Regions from separate parts of the Frankia sp. AgPm24 genome, predicted to be linked through region 3. Evidence: riboswitches for the same ligand, from Rfam matches in the RefSeq annotation. Region 3 holds a riboswitch; each other region holds the start of a gene.
The links. A riboswitch is a leader RNA that binds a small molecule or an ion and turns the genes downstream of it on or off. The one in region 3 is predicted to bind S-adenosylmethionine.
Positions count from the first base shown of each region.

Region 1: another riboswitch for S-adenosylmethionine. It lies ahead of thrC (threonine synthase); the one in region 3 lies ahead of MXD61_RS10490 (GNAT family N-acetyltransferase).
Region 2: another riboswitch for S-adenosylmethionine. It lies ahead of MXD61_RS27285 (aminotransferase class V-fold PLP-dependent enzyme); the one in region 3 lies ahead of MXD61_RS10490 (GNAT family N-acetyltransferase).

Region 1 is NZ_JALKFW010000004.1:50,588-54,474, reverse strand. Features, by position in the region: partial or broken gene MXD61_RS02425 (trehalose-6-phosphate synthase) at 1-1,280, opposite strand, end outside; gene MXD61_RS02420 (HAD family hydrolase) at 1,439-2,236, opposite strand; SAM riboswitch class I at 2,369-2,488, shown strand; gene thrC (threonine synthase) at 2,497-3,783, shown strand.
Region 2 is NZ_JALKFW010000225.1:26,260-30,146, forward strand. Features, by position in the region: gene MXD61_RS27280 (RNA-guided endonuclease InsQ/TnpB family protein) at 1-602, shown strand, start outside; gene MXD61_RS27285 (aminotransferase class V-fold PLP-dependent enzyme) at 666-1,226, opposite strand; SAM riboswitch class IV at 1,274-1,388, opposite strand; gene MXD61_RS27290 (DUF1634 domain-containing protein) at 1,740-2,252, opposite strand; gene MXD61_RS27295 (sulfite exporter TauE/SafE family protein) at 2,249-3,085, opposite strand; gene MXD61_RS27300 (TetR/AcrR family transcriptional regulator) at 3,357-3,887, shown strand, end outside.
Region 3 is NZ_JALKFW010000168.1:26,835-30,721, reverse strand. Features, by position in the region: gene MXD61_RS10500 (LamG-like jellyroll fold domain-containing protein) at 1-207, shown strand, start outside; gene MXD61_RS10495 (hypothetical protein) at 261-455, opposite strand; gene MXD61_RS10490 (GNAT family N-acetyltransferase) at 605-1,249, opposite strand; SAM riboswitch class I at 1,257-1,348, opposite strand; partial or broken gene MXD61_RS28810 (glyoxalase) at 2,214-2,485, shown strand; gene MXD61_RS10485 (DEAD/DEAH box helicase) at 2,670-3,887, opposite strand, start outside.

The DNA.
Region 1 (3,887 bases), on a different contig from region 3:
AGCGCCGCGATCGAGCGGGGATAGTCGTCGGTCACCTCCAGGTGCAGAGGACACCAGTCGTCCTCGGCGAACTCGTCGTTGATCTCGGCGGCGAGCCGACGCACCGCCTGGGTGTACTCGCGGTACTCGGGCAGGTTGTGCCGCGACGGATAGGCACACACCAGGTGCATCACCTGCCCGCGCCACCGCGGCTGGGCGCGCAGCAGCTCACGGTAGGCCAGCAGGCCCCGCACGATGTTCTTGGACAGCTCCGTCCGGTCGACCCGCACGATCAGCCGTCGTCCGCCGGCGAGCGCCGCGAGTTCCGCCGCCCGCCCGGCCACATCCGCCTGCGCGGCCCGGTCCCGCAACTCCCCCACGTCCACCCCCAGGGGATGGACGCCGATCCGGACCAGCCGTCCCCCGTCCGCCTGCGCCCCGTCCGCCTGCGCCAGTACCCGCACCTGACGGTCGTGGACGGCCACACCGGGCAGCGCCTCGGCGCACTGTTCGAACGCGTCGGCCCAGGCATCGGTGAGAAAACCCAGTCGGTCCGCGCCGAGCAGGCCGTGCAGCAGCTGCGCCTGGACGTCGTCGGGCAGAATCCGGAAGTAGTCCGGTGGCGCCCACGGGGTGTGACTGAAGTGGGCGATCCGCAGGTCAGGGCGCATCCGACGGAGCTGGCCGGGGACGAGCATCAGGTGGTAGTCCTGCACGAGGACGCAGGCTCCGGGCGCCGCCTCCTGCGCCAGCGCCTCGGCGAACATCGCGTTGTACGCCTGGTAGGCGGCCCAGTCCTGGCGAAACCGCGCACCGAACACCGGCTGCGACGCCGGCGCGTACAACAGATGCTGGACGAACCACAGCACCCGGTTCGCCACGGCGTTGTAGGCCCGGTCGAAGATCTCCTGATCGATGTCGAGGATGCGCACCGCGGCGCGGCCGGTGTCGAAGCCGGCCCGGTCGAGCCGCCCGCCGGGCGCCCGGCTCGCCGCCCGCCGATCGGCGTCCCCCAGGGCCGCGCACACCCACACCAGGCGGTCGGCGTCCGGCGGCGCGTCGGCGGCCGCCTGCCCGAGCCCGGACACCAGCCCGCCGGCGCCACGTCGCAGCAGCAGCTCGCCGTCCGGACCATCGGCGAACGCGACCGGCCCACGGTTCGACGCGACGAGGACCCGCGCCGTCCCGGTAGCCGAGGGCTCGGGCCCCGGGGGCTCGAGAGCAGGGGCCGCCGGCTCGGGGGCGGCGTCCGGGGGCGCGGGGGCAGGGGCCGCAGCGGTGCTGTGTGTGACGTCCGACATGCGTTGCACACAGCGGAGAGTAGGCCATCTGCGCCTCCGCGAAGGCCCGCTCCGGCGCACCGCTCAGCCCAGATGTCGGTCTCTCGCTGGTACCGGTGCCTTTTCGCCGGACGGCCACCGCCCGCGCACCATCGACCCGAGGCAACCCTCGGCGACTCTCAGCCGACGATGGCCTGACGCACCGCATTGGCCCAACCGGCGCCGACGGAGCCGTCCTCAACGGCGACGTTGTCGTACTTCGGTAGCAGCCCGGGGATGCTGGGATGACGCAGCGCGTTGGCGACCAGGTGCATCCGACCGACGTGCGCGGCCATCTCCAGATCACTCGCCGAGTCGCCGATCGCGATCGCCTCGGTCGGCGACAGCCCACGTCGGCGCAGGTCGTAGGCCACGGCGTCGCCCTTGCTGACGCCGTCTGGCACCAGGTGGTAGACGTGCGGCTGGCCACCGAGGTGCGGCATGTGCGACGGCGAGATCAGCCCGTTGTCGCGCATGCTCAGCCAGCCGAAACCGATCTCGGTGAGCCACGCGTCGACCTCGGCGACCTCGATCCGCCCGCGCAGCATCACATCGATCTCACGCCCGGTGTGCCAGGGCGTGTGCAGCTCCAGCTCACCGGGATGACGGTCGATCAGCTTGTCCAGCAGGACGGGTGGGACCTGGTCGAAGTCGGACGGCATCGCACCGCGCAGGATCTCGCTGTCGCGCCCGCGGTTCCAGCCGACGATCGCACCGAGCTCGCCGATGAACCCGTCCGCGCCGAAGATCTGCGCCGCCTCGAGCAGCTGCGGCCGGGTGCGCCCGCTCACCAGCACCAGCAGGACTCCCGCGGCGTGCAGCTCGATGAGTGCCTGCGCGGGCTCCAGGGTCACCCCCCCGCCCTCGGCGAGAAAGAAGCAGCCCCCGGGCCCGACCATCGTGCCGTCAAGATCGGTGTAGACGACGCGGACACTCACTGTTATGAACTCCCTGGTCCTAGGACGGCACCCGGTGGGACGCTGGCTGATGCGACACACAACCGTGAACCAGGAAACATCGGTGCACGATCTCGGGCACGCGGTCTACAGTACGGACAGACAACTTCATCTGGCTCATCCAGAGGGGCAGAGGGAACGGCCCGGCGAAGCCCCGGCAACCACCCGCACGCTGTGCGTGCGCGGCAGGTGCTAATTCCGACCTGTGGCAGGTTGCCGCGGGAAAGATGAGGAGCTTCTCCATGACTCTCGCGCCCGAGCGCGCCACCGCCTCCGCCCTGGACGTGGCCAACCCCGCTGTTGGCCTGTCCTGTCGCCACTGCGGAGCGACCTACCCGCTGTCACCGAGCCATGTGTGCGTCGAGTGCTTCGCCCCGCTGGAGATCTCCTACGACCCGGACCTGCTGCGCCGGGTCACCCGGGAGTCGATCGAGGCCGGCCCGCGCAACCTGTGGCGTTACGTCGGCCTGCTGCCCGCCGGCCACGACCCGTCCCGCCGGGTCTCCCTCGGTGCCGGCTGGACGCCGCTGCGCCACGCCCCGCGGCTGGCCGCCGAACTCGGGATGAAGACGCTGTACGTCAAGGACGACAGCGCCAACCCCACCCACTCGTTCAAGGACCGGGTTGTCTCGGTCGCCCTGTCCGCCGCCCGTGAGCTTGGTTTCACCACGGTGGCCTGCGCGTCCACCGGTAACCTCGCCCAGTCGGTGGCCGCGCACGCCGCCAGTGCCGGGCTGCGCTCCGTCGTCCTCGTCCCGCACGACCTCGAGGCCGGCAAGACCGTCTCCACCGGTGTGTACGGCGGCACCCTGGTCGCCATCCAGGGCACCTACGACGATGTCAACCGGCTGTGCAGCGAACTGGCCGGCGAGTACGAGTGGGCGTTCGTCAACGTCAACGTGCGCCCGTTCTACGCCGAGGGTTCCAAGACGCTGGGCTACGAGGTCGCCGAGCAGCTCGGCTGGCGGCTCCCCCAGCAGGTCGTCGTGCCGATCGCGTCCGGCTCGCTGCTGACCAAGGTCGACAAGGCGTTCGGTGAGCTCGGCAAGCTCGGCCTGGTCGAGCCGACCCCCTACCGGGTCTTCGGCGCCCAGGCCGCCGGCTGCAACCCCGTCGCCGCCGCCTTCAGCCGCGGGGTCGACACCGTCGCCCCCGTCCGTCCGTCGACGATCGCCAAGTCGCTGTCCATCGGTAACCCCGCCGACGGCCCCTACGCCCTGGACGTCGCCCGCCGCACCGGCGGCGCGATCACCGACGTCACCGACCCCGAGATCCTCGAGGGCATGCGTCTGCTCGCCCGCACCGAGGGGATCTTCGGGGAGACCGCCGGTGGCGTCACGGTGGCGACTCTGCGCCGTCTGCTGCGCGAGGGCCTGCTCGACCCCGAGGCCGAGACCGTCATCTACAACACCGGTGACGGCCTGAAGACCCTCGACCCGCTGGTCGAGACCGGTGGCCCCACCGCCACCATCAAGCCCTCCCTGCGCGCCTTCGAGGCCGCCGGCCTGGGCGACGACTCCGCCGCCTGAGGCCTGCCCAGGCCCCGTGCCTGCCCCCTGCCCCCTGCCCACGGCCCCCGTGCCTGACCCCTGGTCACGGGGCTGTGGTGCGACGTCCGCCGACGTCCAGCGGC
Region 2 (3,887 bases), on a different contig from region 3:
CGGCGGACGGGCAGGTCGGGGTGGACGCGGGCATCACGTCGCTGGTCACGCTGTCCACCGGGGAGAAGATCGCCAACCCGCGGCACGCCCGGACCGACCGGGCCCGGCTGGTCCGGGCGCAGCGGGAACTGTCCCGGAAGAAGAAGGGCTCCGCGAACCGGGCGAAGGCCCGGCTGAAGGTCGCGAGGATCCACGGTCGGATCGCCGACCGGCGGCGGGATCATCTGCACAAACTGTCCACGAGGATCATCCGCGAGAACCAAACGGTGGTCATCGAGGACCTGGCGGTCCAGAACATGGTCCGCAACCACAGTCTTGCCCGTGCGATTGCGGAGGCGGGCTGGCGGGATCTGCGGACCATGCTGGAATACAAGGCCGGCTGGTACGGACGCGACGTGGTCGCGGTGGACCGCTGGTATCCCAGCTCGAAGACCTGCTCGTCCTGCGGGACGCTCGTCGAGAAACTGCCGCTGAACATCCGGGAATGGGCCTGCGCTTGTGGTGCGGTCCACGACCGGGATGTGAACGCGGCACGGAACGTTCTCGCGGCGGGGCTCGCCGTGATCGCCTGCGGAGACGGAGTGAGACCACCCCACTCCTAGAGTGGGGAGGCGTCTGTCAGTGAAACAGGAAAACCTGCCCGCGAGGGTAGGAATCCCCGGTCTTCAGACCGGGGAGGATGTCAAATTGGACGCCCCGGTCACCGAGAGCAGCCGCACCGGCGCGGCCCGCAGCTCGGCGTCCAGCGCCTCCAGGCTTTCGCCCAACGTCGCGCGGACGGTGACGCAGCGCGCCCCGGCCCGCCGCCAGGGCAGCAGGTTCGCGTGATGCTCGAGGTCGAACAGCACGACCTGCGCCGCCGCACCGCCCGCACCCTCGGTGCTGATGGACGCCACCGCATGGGCCAGCAGGTTCACCGCGTCGGTGGTGTTGCGGGTGAACAGGACGGCGTCCTCGCCGCGGGCACCGAGGAAACGCGCGACGTCGTGGCGTGCCCCCTCGTACAGCGACGTGCACACCGCCGAGGCGAACCCCGCGCCGCGGTGCACACTCGCCGAGTACGGCAGCACCCGGCGAACATGATCGGCCACGGCTTCCAGGCACGGCGCGCTCGCCGCGTAGTCAAGGTTGGCGTACTCCACCTGGCCGCCGCCGGCCAGTGGCACCTGTAGCCCCGCCCCCTCCACCGGGAGCAACGCCGCCTGGGCGGGCGTGGATGTGGGCACGGCAGAAATGATCGAGGTCATCATTGCTCCGAGAACAACCCGTGTCGGGTCTGCACTTGCCATCGGCTGGTCGCCGCGGCCCTGTCGTCACCCGGGGCACCCCGCTGCGTGAGGAGGGTTGCCGGCCAGCAAGCCGGGGCTTGGACGCTGGCACTCAGGACAGTGATCGGACTCTAGCAAAGCCCGCCATTCCCGGTCGGCACGGTGAACATGGCCAGGCCGAACGTCCTCAGCGCCCGCCGACCCCGCCCCACCCCCGCCGCCCTCACGTCCTGCAACCGCCCCCAGGTCAAGATCCACACAAACGGGTTGTCGTTGGGGGCGAATCGGACACGAACACCCCCACGACGACCCGTGTGCATCCTGCACATCCGCGAGCCCGGCGAAAGTCGGCGCTGAACGTGACCGTGGGTAGCGGAGAAGCGGAGAAGCGGAGAAGCGGAGAAGCGGAGCGGGGAGAGTGGGAGGAGCGGGGGAAGGGGAGCGGGGGAGAGGGGAGCGGGGCGTGGGGAGTCAGTCGGCGGCGCCGAGGGCGCCCGCGACCAGCAGGAGCACCAGGACGAGCGCGGCCACCGCGGCCAGCCGCGGCTGACGTCCGCGAAGCCAGCACCAGCCGGCGGCGGCGACCCCGGCGGCCGGGGTGGCGGCGAGCACCACCATCCCGAGCAGCACGATCGCGTCCGCCCGGGCGTGGCGCAGCCCACCAGCCAGGTCTGACAGCCGCAGCGCGGCACCCGGGCCGAGGATGTCGCCGTGGGAACGGCCGGTCCACGCCGCGCCGTTCTGGCCGAACGCCGTGACCAGTCCGGCGGTCACCAGCAGCACCCCGAGAAGCCCCCCGACCCGCAGCACCCATGCGACCGGCCGAGCCCCGACCTCACGGCCGCGCTCCGTCACGACCGGTCCGGGAACGTCGGTGGCCCGTCCGGGGACGTCCATGGTCTGCCTGGGGGAGGTGGTGGCCCGTCCGGGGGAGGTGGTGGGCTGGTCGGGCGGATCCAGGGGCGGGGTGGTCGGGCGGGTCATGACAGGCCCCGCAGCAGCATCTGGACGCTGATCACCAGCAGGACCGTGAGGAAGACCAGGCGCAGTGTCGCGACGGGCACCACGGACAGCAGGCGGGAACCGAGTCGGGCGCCCACCACCGTGCCGATCGCGACCGCGCCGGCCAGGGCTGGCACCACGTCCCCGCGTTGCAGGTAGACGACGGCGCTCGCGGCGCCGGTCACCCCGATCATGAGGCTGCTCGTGGCGGTCGAGACCTTGAGGGGAAGTCGCATCGCGAGGTCCATCGCGGGCACCTTCATCGCACCCGACCCGATGCCGAGCAGGCCGCTGACCGTGCCCGCGGCGGTCATCATCGTCAGGCCGGTCGCGGTTCTGGTCACCCGGTAGGCACGCCGTTCGCTTCCGTTCGCGACGTCGCCGTGCAGGGTGAGGACATCGGCGAGGCGATCACCGGGGACCGCGAGCGCGTCGGTCGCCACGTCGCGGCGGGTGCGCAGCATCTGGATCGCGCTGAAGGCGAGCACCACGCCGAAGATGGTGTAGAGGACATGGGTGCCGAGGTGGCCGGCGAGCAGCGCCCCGATCACCGCCCCGATGACGGTGGCGACCTCGAGGGTCACCGCGACACGCAGGTTCGCGAAGCCCTCGTCCAGGTAGCGGGGTGAGGCGGCGGCGCTGCCGGCGACGACCGAGATCACCGAGGCGCCGATCGCGAGCCGGACGTCCAGCCCGAAGGCGAGGGTGAGGATCGGCACGATGAAGGTGCCACCGCCCAGCCCCAGCAGACTCCCCAGGGCCCCCGACGCGACGCACACGGCGGTGATGACGGCGATCTCCGCCAACGGGCTCACGGTACTCACCTCGCCTTCTGTTGTTTATGTCTGATACAGACAATATCCGGATGGGACCTTTCTGGCGAGGGAAGGCGGCGCGGGCTCGGCGTCCGCGCACAGGTGTGGCAGGGGTCACGGCGTTTCGGGGGGTCTGAATATGAGTACGGCACAGTACTGTTTCGTTTGGCGGTCGACGGTCCCTGACCTGGCTGTGGCCCGCCTGGCGGGATCTGTGGGTGTGGTGAACGAGCGGTGACCGTGGTGCGCGCGGATGTGAAGGGAGGCATGTGTGTCGCCTCCGGAGGGTTCGGGCCGGGGCCGTCCTCGAGATGAGTCCCGCGAGCAGGCGATTCTCGACGCGGCGCTGGAACTGCTCGTCGAGGTCGGCTACGAGCGGATGAGCATGGTCGCCGTCGCGAACCGGGCCCGGGCCAGCAAGGCGACGATCTACCGGCGCTGGAGCTGCAAGGACGCGATGGTCGTCGAGGCGCTGCGTCGTCGGGCGCCCGCCGAACATGTCGCCGCCGACACCGGAAGTCTGCGCGACGACCTGATGGTCGACGTCCGGCTGATGGCTCGCTCGATCGTCGACGTCGGCGGTGGGCTGCTCATGGGGGTGCTGCGCGCGGCCTCCGAGTCCCCGCGGTTGGCCGAGGTCATCCAGGAGCACATGGTGCGTAACAAGGCCGAACTGTGTGGAAACGCGCTTGTGCTGGCGGCCAGACGGGGTGAGATCCCCGCCGATCTCGACGCCGTCCCGCTGGCGGAGGCGATTCTGTCCATGATCCTGACCCGGCAGATGTTCGGTGTCGGCCCGCTC
Region 3 (3,887 bases):
CGCGAGATCCGCGTGTGGAGGGGCCCGCGCCCACCCGAGGAGATCAGCGCGACCATCGGCCAGGACCTGCGCCCACGCCTGGGCGACCTCATCCCGCACGGCCTCGGCGCCTACTGGCCACTGCGCGACGGCTCCGGCACCACCGCGACCGACGCCATCGACGCCAACAACCTCACCCTGCGCAACACCGCCTGGGGGGCGCCGTGAGTACGCCCCGGGGCACACCTGGCCGGACCTCGGTCGCCCGGCCGGCGTCTACGTCACCTGGTCAGCCTGGGCAGCCGAGGTCGAGCTCGGCCAGAACGGCGGGCGATGCGCTGGCGTAGGCCCGGCGCCACGGCGAAGGTAGCGGCGGGCACGTCGAGGTCGTCCGGGTAAAGATCATCGTTGCGACCCTCGCCGAACGCGGGCACCCGGCGCTGCGAACCACCTGTCTGCCACAGTGCCCATCCCACCGGGCCCTGTCCGCCAAGATGGGATGAGACAGGTAGTGCATAGTATCTTGGCGGGCAGAGCGGCCACCGACCCCGGATCGGGTCAGCCCGCCAACCCGATCCGGATCTGACAGAAGACCTTCCCAAGGCAGACCAAAGGATCGAGTCGATCACGACGCCGGCGGGCCAGACACTCCTGCGGCCATGCCCGCCGAGGCCAGACGGGTCATGAGGGCTCGTCGGACAGCCGGCCATTCGGAAGCGACCACCGCGAACATCGCCGAGTCCCGCACCGTCCCCTCCTCCCCCGGCGCCCAGGACATCGACCAGTTACGAAGGACGCCCTCGAAGCTGATACCCAGTCGTGTCAGCGCCCGCCGGCACCGGTGGTTGCGGGCGTCGGTGTTCAGATCGACCCGTGCGACCCCCAGGGTCTCGAACGCATACCCCAGCAGCAGAAGCTTCGCCTCGGCGTTGATGCCGCTGCCCTGCGCGGACGCCGCGAGCCAGGTGGAGCCGATTTCGACGGCTCGCAGGGCCGGCCGATCCGGCCAGGGCCGCGGATCCAGGAATCCGGTGCACCCCACGGCTTTCCCGCCACGCACCCGGACCTGGGCGAACGGCGTCAGCCCAGGCCTGGCCAACAGCGCCGCCGCATACCCCCGCGTCTGGCTCCCACGGGGAACCAGCGTGAACCCGTAGGTCTCCCGGTCCTCCTCGACGGCCGCGGCCAGGTCGACCGCGTGCTCCATCGTCAACGGCTCCAGCCGCACCAGGGAACCAGCGAGAACAGGAACATCGAGCTGAACACTCATCGGAGTTTCCTCATCGTTCCTGGCGTTGGCACCTTGCCCGCGCTGGACAGGTTGCCGGACCGTCACCGGGCCAGGTCCCTCAGATCCTCTGGATGATCAACGAGAGTCGATTGTCCCCGACCACAGAGAGCCACGTCAACACGAACATGCGATGAAGGGCGAAACGCAGGACCTCGGCGCCCTGCCCGTCGAGAACGCCGTGGGACCCGTCACTGACCCCACAGCGAACAGCTGATCCACGTCGAGCTGTCGACGGTCCTCGGTCTGCCCCGGACAACACTGGCCGAGCTGTGGTGTCGGCTCACTCGACGCCATCGCCGCCGAACTCAACGGCAGACCCCGGAAATTCCTCGACTGGAAAACCCCGACGAGGCCTACGCCGAGACCCACAATCTGAAAGAATTTGGACCGTCGGTGCACCGACCGTTGGAATCCGCCCCACATTGATGCCACACATGGCGACGAACATTTACCAGGAACGGATCGGCGCCATCCCCCGGGTGTTGTAGTAGATATTTTGGTAGGTCTCATTCTGGGAGATCAGATTCGCGTTGAGCTGCTGATTCTGGTGGGCCAAGTCACCGATGTTGCCATCCGGAGCCTGGGCAACCGCCGCACCCGCGAGAGGCAGCATACCTCCACACGCGAGAAGCGTTCCGAAAATAACTACGCACATCCGATTCCGACGCATTCTTATTAAATCCTTCCGAAGGCCAGTCACATAGTCCTCAATTGACCGGATATTCATATCACGAACGAATCCGCGCCTGCAAGGCGTCTATCAGAACGGGGCATTAGTCCCCCAACATTATGGGCAAAATGCCCGACCGGTGATCCGACAGACTCGTTGTCGAGAGCACCTTTCGTCTGCGCGCGACTCGACCGGGCGGCCGGCTGATGGCCGCCGTGACACCCGAGAGGACAGCGACCCAGGGTTCACCGTCCCGCACTGCCCTACGACACGATCGACGCCACCTCCCCGCACGGCCTGGGCCCACACCACGTCCAGCTGGCGATCCCACCCGGCAGCGAGGAACTCTGCCGCAGGTTCTACGTCGACGTGCTGGGCATGACCGAGAGCCAGAAGCCGCCGGTGCTGGCAACGCGCGGCGGGCTGTGGCTACGCGCGGACCGACTGGAGATCCACCTCGGTGTCGAGGAGACTTCCGGCCGGCGCGCGAGGCCCACCCCGGCGTCCTCGTCGAGGATCTGGACGGGCTGGCGAACCGACTGGGGTTCCTCCAGCCCATCCGGGACTGACCGCAACGCGTCATCCGCTCACCGATTCCTTCTGCCCCTCCAGGCCCCCACACCAGTGCGTTCACCCGACGCGACGGCTCGGGTGGCGGGGTAGTGGCTCGCGTCCCCTCGGGCACAACCTAATGAGATCAACACGGTCTCTGACCTGGAGCTCACCCGACTATGGACGTCCGGGTGCGAGAACGGCTACGAGGGCCTCCTTGACCAGCATCGGGCTTGCTTCCATGGTGTGGAAGTCGGCGATGACGACACGGTCCGCCTCGATGCCCTCGGCGGCGAGCGCGTCGAGGGTCTTCGCGATGCGGGGGCTGGCCACTGCCTGGTCGAACGCCTCCAGCGGGTGTTTGACCACCAGGGCCGCCCGTCGTGGCCCGCTCGCGACCAGGCAGGACGGTGTTGGTGTGGCGACCTCCCGCATGGCCGGTTGGGCCTTCAGCCAGCCGGCGAGCGCGCGTTCCTCGCGGTCTGGCCCCGGGGTGAGCAGGCCGTGGCGGAGCACGCCGAGAAGGTCGCGGGCGATTCGCCAGTCGAGGAGCGGATGGTAGGCCATGTTCGTGTAGTCCCGCAGGCACTGATAGCACGACGACATGCAGTCGTCCGCGTGGCCGGCGCCTTCCATGCCGGCCAGGTATCGCTGCACAGTGTCGAGGAATCGGCCGAGCTCGTCCGCCTCACCCAGGTGGGAGCTGAAGCCTGCTCCGTTCTCCAGGGTGTCCGCCAGGAAGGCGTAGAAAGCCTGTTCGTCGCCGCGGGACGCGGAGTGGATGCCGGCGGTGATCTCCTGCGGTTGGATGTCGAGGTGGTCCGCGGCGGCGCTGCGCAGCAGGAACGCCAACGAGTACCAGGCCGTCCGCAGCCCGTGGGAGAGATCCGCCGCAGCCCGCGGCGCCACCCTGCGCAGGTTGAGCCGCAGTCCCTCCGCCGGCGGGGTGGGCGTGTGCGGGCCGACGAAGAACAGGTCGGTGTGCAGGACGGCACCGAGCGCCGTCCGGGTGACCTCCCCCCTGGGCACCCGGATCCGCGGATCGTCGAGATGGTCGACCACCGAGGTCTCGAGATAGCCGCCCCAGTCGTGGCCGGCGCGGACGAAGGTGAACATCCGTCCCAGGTTGTCGTTGATGATGTGGCGATCTCCCCGCCCGGACAGAGCAACGAGATTGCGCCCCGTCGTCTCCTCTCGTAGCCGGTCAAGGTCGCTGGTGACGCGGGCGACGATCCGGCGTGGCGACCAGGTGAACGCGCCGTCGAAGTCGCGGGCCGCGTCGGCGCGGAATCCCAGCGGCTGGCGGACCTGCACCACGCGATAGCCGTCCCGGCCGCATGCCGGACAGAGGGCCACGGCATCGATGTCCTCCGGCTCGTCGACATGGTTGCAGTC